DNA from 2 places in the Shinella sp. JR1-6 genome. Region 2 is predicted to be linked to the other one. Evidence: predicted binding sites of a transcription regulator. Region 2 holds the regulator's gene; the other holds the start of a gene.
The links. The regulator PhoB, encoded in region 2, activates phosphate uptake and scavenging genes when phosphate is short. The targets are predictions, from matches to a motif close to TGTCATNNANCTGTCAT.

Region 1: a site for PhoB is predicted at 2,633-2,649, ahead of EXZ48_RS05530 (esterase-like activity of phytase family protein). Genes of this name have one in related genera too.

Annotation. Positions count from the first base shown of each region.
Region 1 is NZ_SHMI01000003.1:58,485-63,019, forward strand. Features, by position in the region: gene EXZ48_RS05520 (Ppx/GppA family phosphatase) at 1-587, shown strand, start outside; gene EXZ48_RS05525 (DUF922 domain-containing Zn-dependent protease) at 596-1,180, shown strand; gene EXZ48_RS05530 (esterase-like activity of phytase family protein) at 1,225-2,583, opposite strand; gene EXZ48_RS05535 (AraC family transcriptional regulator) at 2,691-3,581, opposite strand; gene EXZ48_RS05540 (DUF2000 family protein) at 3,580-3,987, shown strand; gene rnd (ribonuclease D) at 4,091-4,535, opposite strand, start outside.
Region 2 is NZ_SHMI01000006.1:295,419-299,953, reverse strand. Features, by position in the region: gene pstB (phosphate ABC transporter ATP-binding protein PstB) at 1-672, shown strand, start outside; gene phoU (phosphate signaling complex protein PhoU) at 724-1,452, shown strand; gene phoB (phosphate regulon transcriptional regulator PhoB) at 1,471-2,154, shown strand; gene EXZ48_RS13715 (GcrA family cell cycle regulator) at 2,293-2,829, opposite strand; gene EXZ48_RS13710 (aspartate aminotransferase family protein) at 3,253-4,443, shown strand; gene argF (ornithine carbamoyltransferase) at 4,523-4,535, shown strand, end outside.

The DNA.
Region 1 (4,535 bases), on a different contig from region 2:
GACGCGATCCACTGCTTGCCGCCGCCGGCGAGCTTGCCATCCTGCGCGCCCGCTCGCCGGAACATGCCCGCGAGCTTGCCGAATGGACCGGCCGCATGATGCCGTTCTTCGGCATCACCGAAACGGAGGAGGAGCGCCGCTACCGCGAGGCTGCCTGCCTGCTTGCCGATATCAGCTGGCGCGCCCATCCCGATTATCGCGGCCTGCAGGCGCTGAACCTCATCGCACACGGCACCTTCATCGGCATCACCCATCCGGGCCGCGCCTTCATCGCACTCACCAACTACTACCGCTTCGAAGGCCTGAACGACGATGCCGTCAGCAGTTCGCTGGCCGCGATCGCCACGCCCCGGCTGCGTGAGCTGGCGAAACTCGTCGGTGCCCTGCTGCGGATCGTCTACCCGTTCTCTGCCTCCATGCCCGGCGTCGTGCCGCACCTTTCCATCCGCAAGTCGAGCGCGCCGGATACCGACCTCGAATTCGTCGTGCCCGCCGATTTTTCCGAGCTTGCCGGCGAACGGCTCGACGGCCGCCTGCAGCAGCTTGCCAAGCTGACGGGCAGGAAGCTCGCCTTCCGGTTCCTGTGAGGCCCGCGATGAGAGCCTTGATCCTTCTTTCAGCCCTGTTCTTTGCCGCAAGCGCGGCTGCGCAGGAATGGCAGGCGGTCGAGCGCGTCGAGCCCTACAGCGTCGCGGGTTCGACGGGGCTCGAGATCTACCAGTCGATCGGCGCGCGCGGTCCGAAGCTCGGCGTCGCCCGCGTCATCGCCCATACCGGCTTCAAGCTTACCTGGACGCGCAAGTACGAGCGCCAAGGCAATGCCTGCACCATCACGGTCAACAGGCCGAAGCTGATCATCACCTATACGCTGCCCAAGCTGAAGACGAAGCTCTCCGAGCCGCTGAAAAGCCGCTGGGACACCTTCATTGCCGGCGTGACCGCCCATGAGAAGGTGCATGGCGATTTCATCAGGGACATGGTGAAGGAGATCGAGGCGGCGAGCGTCGGCATGACGGTCGAAAACGATCCCAATTGCCAGAAGATCCGCCCGCAGCTTCAGGCAAAGCTCGGCGAACTCTCCCAGGCCCAGCGCACCCGCAGCCGCGACTTCGACCAGGTCGAACTCAACGACGGCGGCAACGTCCACCAGCTCATCCTGCATCTGGTCGATCCGCGCTAGACATCAAGGGGAGCAGCGGCGCCCGGAGGCGCCGCCGCAGATGTTCACTCGGCCTTCAGCAGGTCGCCCGCTTCGATGAGCACGAACTCGTTGTCGTCGGCCTTGTCGAGGGCGCGGCCGGCGGAGAAGGGCAGGTTGTTGTCGTTGCCGACGATGATGTGGGTCTCGTCGATGCGGTCGACATTCTCGATCGTCAGGAACGGCATGTCGTAGAAGCCTTCGCCGCCGCCCTGGCGCTTCCTGTTGTCGGGGTCGGCGATCTTCAGGAGGTCGATATAGCCGATCTTGCGCACGGCCTTGCCGGCGTTCTCGTCGGTCATGGCGATCTTGTAGATGCGCTTGACCTTCGAGGCGGTGGCAAAGCAGTCGGGCTTGGGGTCCTTGGCGTCGGCGCAGGCCTTGTCCGCGGTGCCGACGCCGTTGTCGCGTTCGATCACCAGCGCGGTCGTTTCGTCCAGCATGTTGAAGTCGCCGATCGCCTCGCTGCCCTCGGCGAGCGGATAGAGCCAGCTGCGGCCCGTCCACGCCCTGGAGGCGACGTCGAGCTCGATGATGCGCAGCGCAGGCCGTCCGTCTGCCTGCTCGACGCTCTCGCTGTCCACCCAGATCGGGCCTTCCAGGAGACCGTAGAGCTTCGTGCCGTCCTTGGAGAGCGCCAGGCCCTCATAGCCGCCGGAACGCTTCAGGTTGAAGGCCGGCATCTTCTTGGTGGGATCGGCCTGCACGGCGAGCGTTGCATTGTCCGGCGAGGTGACCGGCTTGCCGTCCACTTCGGTGGCGATCACGTCGGTGAGCTTGCCGTCGAGGTCGAATTTCAGGATGTAGGGGCCGAATTCCTCGCCGACCCAGAAGCCGTCGGCAACCGGCTGGATGGATTCTACGTCGAAGTCGCCGCCCGTCAGATAGCGCTTTTCAGCGCCTTCCATGACGATCGGGAACGGCGCTTTTTTATCCGGGTCCGAGAGGAAGACGGTCTTGACCGGCTCCATCGTGCCCTTGTCCCAGTCGAAGCGCACATTGTGCAGCATCAGCATGGCGTCGGTGGAGTTCAGCTTGTTGCCGAAGCCGTTGTCGGAAAGCGTCCAGAACGAGCCGTCCTCCATGGTCTTGATGCCGGAGAAACCCTGCATCGGCTGGCCGTCGAAGGGCAGCGACAGACCGGTTTGGCGCACGCCGTCCTTGCCCATGACGGTGCCGAGCGCCTCGGTGCGCTTGCGGTCGGCGGTGGTGAACTTGCCCGAGGTCTTCAGATAGGTGGCGGCATCGGCCGGGGCGGCGATGATCGTGTTGGCCGGCAGGATCGCATGGGCCTTCAGCGTGGCCGGAAATTCCTTGTCGCTGGCCCCGGCGGCGGTTGCCATCAGGAGTGCGAGCGCGGCGGTCGAAAAAAGATGTCTGGTCATGAATATCCCCATCGGGTTGGCAAAACGAGGCCGTTGATAGGGGGCGCACATGACTGCTGCTTGACAGTTGCTTGTCGCTTTCGTGACGGTCCGGGGGATTTCTGGGATCAGATGGCGAGCGCCGCAAAGCGGCCGGGCGTCATGCCGAGCGCCTTCTTGAAGTGGCGGTTGAGATGCGCCTGGTCGGCAAAGCCGCTGGCAAAGGCGGCTTCAGCGATGCTTTCCCCCGCAGCGATCAGGGTTTTTGCCCGCTCCAGCCGGCGCATGACGAGATAACGGTGCGGGCTGGTGCCGAGCAGCTGGCGGAACTGCCGGGACAGCGCGAAGCGGTCCAGTCCGGTCACCTGTTCGAGCTCCGCGGAGTTCACCTGCCGGGAAAGGTTTTCCCTGAGGAAATCGCAGGCCCGACGCACCTCCGAATGGGCGAGCCGGCCCATCTTCGCCTGCGGCGCGCCGGCATGGTCGAGCAGAAGGCCGGCGATTTCTCCCAGCAGCTCGTCGAGCTTCAGCGGTTCGATTGCCGCATCCATGCTGCCGATGGCGTCCAGCAGCAGGCCCGCCAGCTTCGGATCGTCAATGACGGGCGCGGCGACGAAGGGCAGCGTACGCCCGCGCGCGGCGGTCGCAGGCAGGAAGCGCTCCGGCGGGATGTAGATCATGCGGTAGGTGAGGCCGTCCTCGGTGGCCGCGCCCCCGTCATGCATCTCGTCGGGATGCAGCACGATCACGTTGCCGGGCGGGCTGAAGCGGGCCTCGCCGCGGTAGGAGAAGGTCTGGATGCCGGCCATTGTGACGCCGAGCGCATAGGTGTCGTGCCGGTGCGGCTCGAAGCCCTTGCCGTGGAAGCGCGCCTCGATGCGTTCGATGCCGGCGAGTTCCGGCGCCACGAGGATGCGGTCCCTTTCCGTGCACGAACGTTCAAGCGGGCCTTCGACCGCGCCTGCTATCGCATTGGCCGCGGAATGGTCCGCAGCCTCTTCCCGGGAGTATACCTGCATGTTCGATACCAAGTTCGCCATTGTCCTGCGCGAGGACCTGGAGGTCTGGCAGAAGCTGAACGTGACCGCCTTCCTGTCCGGCGGCGTCATCGGCCGGAAACCGGAGCTGATCGGCGAAGCTTATCGCGATGCGGCCGGCAATGTCTACAATGCGCTGAGCGTGCAGCCGGTCATCGTGCTGTCGGGGGACGGAACGACGCTGTCGAAGATCCATGCCCGGGCGCTGGAACGCGACGTCCCGGCCTCCGTCTATATCGAGGAAATGTTTGCGACCGGCCACGACGCCGCCAACCGCGCCGTCTTTTCAGAATTCGGGCCCGCTGACGCCAAGGTCGTCGGCATCGCGGTGCACGCCGACAAGAAGACGGTCGACCGCATCACCAAGGGAGCGAAGCTGCACGCCTGACTGGGGCATTTCCAGCGAACTCCGGTTTACCGGAAATGCCCTGGATTCTTGTTTTTACCGCATTATCCGACGCCGAAGCGATCTCGCTTCGGCTGGAAATGCGCTAAAGTGCGACCGCCTCGATCTTCTTGTCGACGAAGCGCAGTGCCACCTTGCCGGTGATGAGGTTGAGGGCTGTTTCCCCGAAGAGCTCGCGGCGCCAGCCGGAGAGGGCGGCGACCTCGGCCTTCTCGCCGTCGACGGCGATCTTTTCCAGATCGTCGCTGTTGGCGATGATCTTGGCGGCGACGCCTTCCTTCTCCGAGACGATCTTCAGGAGCACCTTCAGCATTTCGCTGGCCGCGGCAGCCCCCTCCGGCACGTGGGCCTGTCGGGGCAGGCGCGGCAGGTCGGTCTTCGGAATGGCGAGCGCCTCGTTGATGGCCTCCAGCAGGGCGGCACCCGATTGTGAGCGCTCCCAGCCCTTGGGAATGGTGCGCAGGCGCGCCAGCGCCTCGGCATCGGCCGGTTGCTGCTGGGCGATCTCGTAGATCGTGTCGTCCTTCAGG
Region 2 (4,535 bases):
AACACGGTGACCGCCCTTATCGGCCCGTCGGGCTGCGGCAAGTCGACCTTCCTGCGCACGCTGAACCGCATGAACGACACGATCGACGGTTGCCGCGTCACCGGCCGCATCACGCTCGATACGGACGATATCTACGATCCGAACATCGACGTCGTGGAGCTGCGTGCCCGCGTCGGCATGGTCTTCCAGAAGCCGAACCCGTTCCCGAAGTCGATCTACGAGAATGTCGCTTATGGCCCGCGTATCCACGGTCTCGCCAAGGGGAAGGCCGACATGGACGCCATCGTCGAGCAGAGCCTTCAGAAGGCCGGCCTGTGGAACGAGGTGAAGGATCGTCTGCATGAAGGCGGCACGGGCCTTTCCGGCGGCCAGCAGCAGCGCCTGTGCATCGCCCGCGCCGTCGCCGTCAGCCCGGAAGTCATCCTCATGGACGAGCCCTGCTCGGCGCTCGACCCGATCGCGACCGCCAAGGTCGAGGAACTGATCCATGAACTGCGCGCGAACTTCACCATCGTCATCGTGACGCACTCGATGCAGCAGGCGGCCCGCGTCTCGCAGCGCACCGCCATGTTCCACCTCGGCAACCTCGTCGAGGAGAACGACACCGACAAGATGTTCACCAACCCGGATGACCAGCGCACGCAGGACTACATCATGGGCCGCTTCGGCTGACGCCTTCGTCGCCGAGCATCCCTGGAACCCGAGCGCATTAAGGACTGAGCCATGTCATCGAGCCACATCGTCTCCATCTACGACGAAGAACTGAAATACCTCTCCCGCCGCATCTCCGAAATGGGCGGCACCGCCGAGCAGATGGTCGCCGATTCCGTCCGCGCCCTCGTCACGACCGACGCGGCGCTGGCCCAGAAGGTGATCTCCGAGGACGTCATCCTCGATACGGCAGAGCGCCAGATCAACGACAAGGCGATCGTCACCATCGCCAAGCGCCAGCCGATGGCGGCGGACCTGCGCGAAATCATGGGCGCGATCCGTATCGCGGCCGAACTGGAGCGCGTCGGCGATCTCGGAAAGAACACCGCCAAGCGCGTCATCGCCGTCCAGAGCTCGGGCATGCCCCGCAAGCTCGCCCGCGGCCTGGAGCATCTCGCCGAGCTCGCGCTGATGCAGCTCAAGGAAGTGCTCGACGTCTATGCCACCCGCTCGATCGAGAAGGCCAAGGCGATCCGCGAGCGCGACGACGAGATCGATGCGATCTATACCTCGCTGTTCCGCGAACTCCTGACCTACATGATGGAAGACCCGCGCAACATCACACCCTGCACGCATCTCCTGTTCTGCGCCAAGAACATCGAGCGCATCGGCGACCACGCGACCAACATCGCCGAAACCATCTACTACATGGCAACAGGCTCGCAGCCGGAAGGTGAGCGTCCGAAGGACGATACCTCGACCTCCGTCGTCGCGGCCGATGTCGCCGACGCGTCCGAGTAAAGAGCAAGGTTCAACTCCATGGTGCCCAGAATTGCCGTCGTGGAAGACGAGGAGGCCCTGAGTGTTCTCCTCCGTTACAATCTGGAAGCGGAAGGTTTCGAGGTCGATACGATCCTGAACGGTGACGAGGCCGAGATGCGCTTGCAGGAGCGCATGCCGGATCTCCTCATCCTCGACTGGATGCTCCCGGGCGTTTCCGGCATCGAGCTGTGCCGACGCCTGCGCCAGCGCCCGGAAACCGAACGCCTGCCGATCATCATGCTGACGGCGCGCGGCGAGGAGAGCGAGCGCGTGCGCGGGCTTGCCACCGGTGCGGACGACTATGTCGTCAAGCCCTTCTCGACGCCGGAACTGGTTGCCCGCGTGCGGGCGATGCTGCGCCGTGCCAAGCCCGAGGTTGTCTCGACGGTGCTGCGCTGCGGCGACATCGAGCTCGACCGCGAGACGCACCGCGTCCATCGTCGCACCCGCGAGGTCCGCCTTGGCCCGACGGAGTTCCGCCTTCTGGAGTTCCTGATGACCTCGCCCGGCCGCGTCTTCTCACGCTCGCAGCTTCTCGACGGGGTCTGGGGCCATGACATTTATGTCGACGAGCGCACCGTCGACGTGCATGTCGGGCGTCTGCGGAAGGCGCTCAACTTCGCCAACATGCAGGACGTCATCCGCACGGTCCGCGGCGCCGGCTATTCGCTGGAAACCTGAGCGAGCGGAATTCCTCCCAAGGACGGAAATGGGCCCTCAGGGGCCTGTTTGCGTTTTGGGGGAATAGTAGAGGCACCACCATCTCAAACGAAAACGGACCCTTTCGGGTCCGCATCGCATTTTCTGCCGTGGTAGATGTTATCGCATCCGGCGGCGCTCGGCCGAGGGCTGGTAGGCGAGGCGCTGGTGGTAGGTGCAGTAGGGCGAATTGTCGGGGGACTCGTTGCCGCAGAAGTGGAAGTCGTCGTTGAGCGGGTCTCCGATCGGCCACTTGCAGGTGCGCTCGGTGAGCTGGGTCAGCTCGAGACGACGCGACATCGGCACGACCACGTTGTTGCGGTTGGCCGGAACCGGAAGGGTCTCGGCCTGCATTTCGAAATCGGCGTCGATCTCTTCCTTGACAATGGCGTTGCCGGCCGGACGGGCGACCGGACGGGCGGCGACGGGACGGGCAGCGAAGTTCGACGGACGCGGCGTCGCCGGAGCCGGACGCTTGGCGCGTGTCGCGGTCTGGGTGCCGCCGGCCTTGGCGCGGCCGGGCAGATTCAGCCGGTGCACCTTGCCGATGACGGCATTGCGGCTGACGCCGCCGAGCTGCGCCGCGATCTGGCTCGCGCTCAGGCCCTCGCTCCAGAGCTTCTTGAGTTTCTCGACGCGCTCGTCTGTCCAGTTCATGTTTTTGTCTCCGCTCGGCGTTCAGGATGCGGGAATCCCTCGTCGTGCTCCGGACGGGTCCGGAACCTGAACGCCCTAACTCTCTTGCTGACTAGTTCCGCCGCATGCAGTCTAGTAATTGGTCTTTAACCTAGAGACCGGTGGACTCTGTGACAAGAGTCGCCGGAATCCGGGCGAATCGATTTCGGAGTTTTCCCCAACTTGCTGGTCGGGTGTGACTCGATAGAGACACCTTCCATGCGCGTCGCGAATCCTCACCTTGCGGGATGTTCAGCGCCATTTCGGGTGCGATTTTGTTGACATCCCAATATGAAATGCTGATAGTGCGGCATGCCGCCGAAAGGCGGCTTTTGGTTTTTCTGAGGCTTGGAAAAGTCAAGCTGCATTTCTGTTTTTCCGCATCTCTTTTCGGAGGATCCACGCATGGCCGATGTCGCGCCGCTCTATGAAACCTACATGCGTGCGCCGCTCCGGTTCACGCGCGGGGAGGGCGTGTGGCTGACCACCGAAGATGGCGAGCGATATCTCGATTTTGCCGCCGGTGTTGCCGTCAACTCGCTCGGCCATGCGCATCCTCATCTCGTCGCCGCGCTGAAGGAGCAGGCCGACAAGGTCTGGCACCTGTCGAACCTCTATGAGGTTCCGGGCCAGGAAAGCCTCGGCAGCCGGCTGACGCAGGCCACGTTCGCCGACAAGGTGTTCTTCACCAATTCAGGTGCAGAGGCGCTGGAATGTGCGATCAAGACCGCCCGGCGCTACCATTTTGCCAAGGGCCATCCCGGCAAGTACCACATCATCACCTTCGAGGGTGCCTTCCACGGGCGCACGATCGCGACGATCGCCGCCGGCGGTCAGGAAAAATACATCGAGGGCTTCGGCCCCAAGGCGCCGGGCTTTCTCAAGGTCCCCTTCGGCGACATCACGGCCGTCAAGGACGCGATCACCGAGGAAACGGCCGGTATCCTGATCGAGCCGGTGCAGGGCGAGGGCGGGCTGCGCCCGGTGTCGAAGGAGTTCATGCAGGAGCTGCGCCAGCTCTGTGACGAATACGGCCTGCTGCTCATCCTCGATGAGGTGCAGACCGGCGTCGGTCGCACGGGGCGGCTCTTCGCTCACGAATGGGCAGGGGTCGCGCCTGACATCATGGCGATTGCCAAGGGTATCGGCGGCGGTTTCCCGCTCGGTGCCTGCCTTGCCACGAACGAGGCGGCGGCCGGCATGGTTGCCGGTACGCACGGCTCTACCTATGGCGGCAACCCGCTTGCCATGGCCGTCGGCAACGCCGTGTTGGACGTGGTGCTGGAAGACGGCTTCCTCGAGCATGTGCGTGATGTCGCGCTCGTCTTCCGCCAGGGGCTGGCCGCGCTGAAGGATCGCTTCCCCGATGTCATCGAGGATGTCCGCGGCGAGGGACTGATGCTCGGCATCAAGGCAAAAATCCCGGTCGCCGATCTCCTGAAGGGCGTGCGGGCGGAAAACCTGCTTGCCGTGCCGGCCGGCGACAATGTGCTGCGGCTGCTGCCGCCGTTGACCGTGACCGCGGAGGAAGCGCGCGAGGGGCTTGCCCGCATCGAGCGCGCTGCGGAAAAACTCACGGCTGCCAAGGCCGCATAGGCCTGCAGCGCCGTGCGTCGTGATGGCGCGCCAGGGGCGCTGCAGCCACAAAAGGATCCCGGGACAGACAGGACATATCATGGCCAAGCATT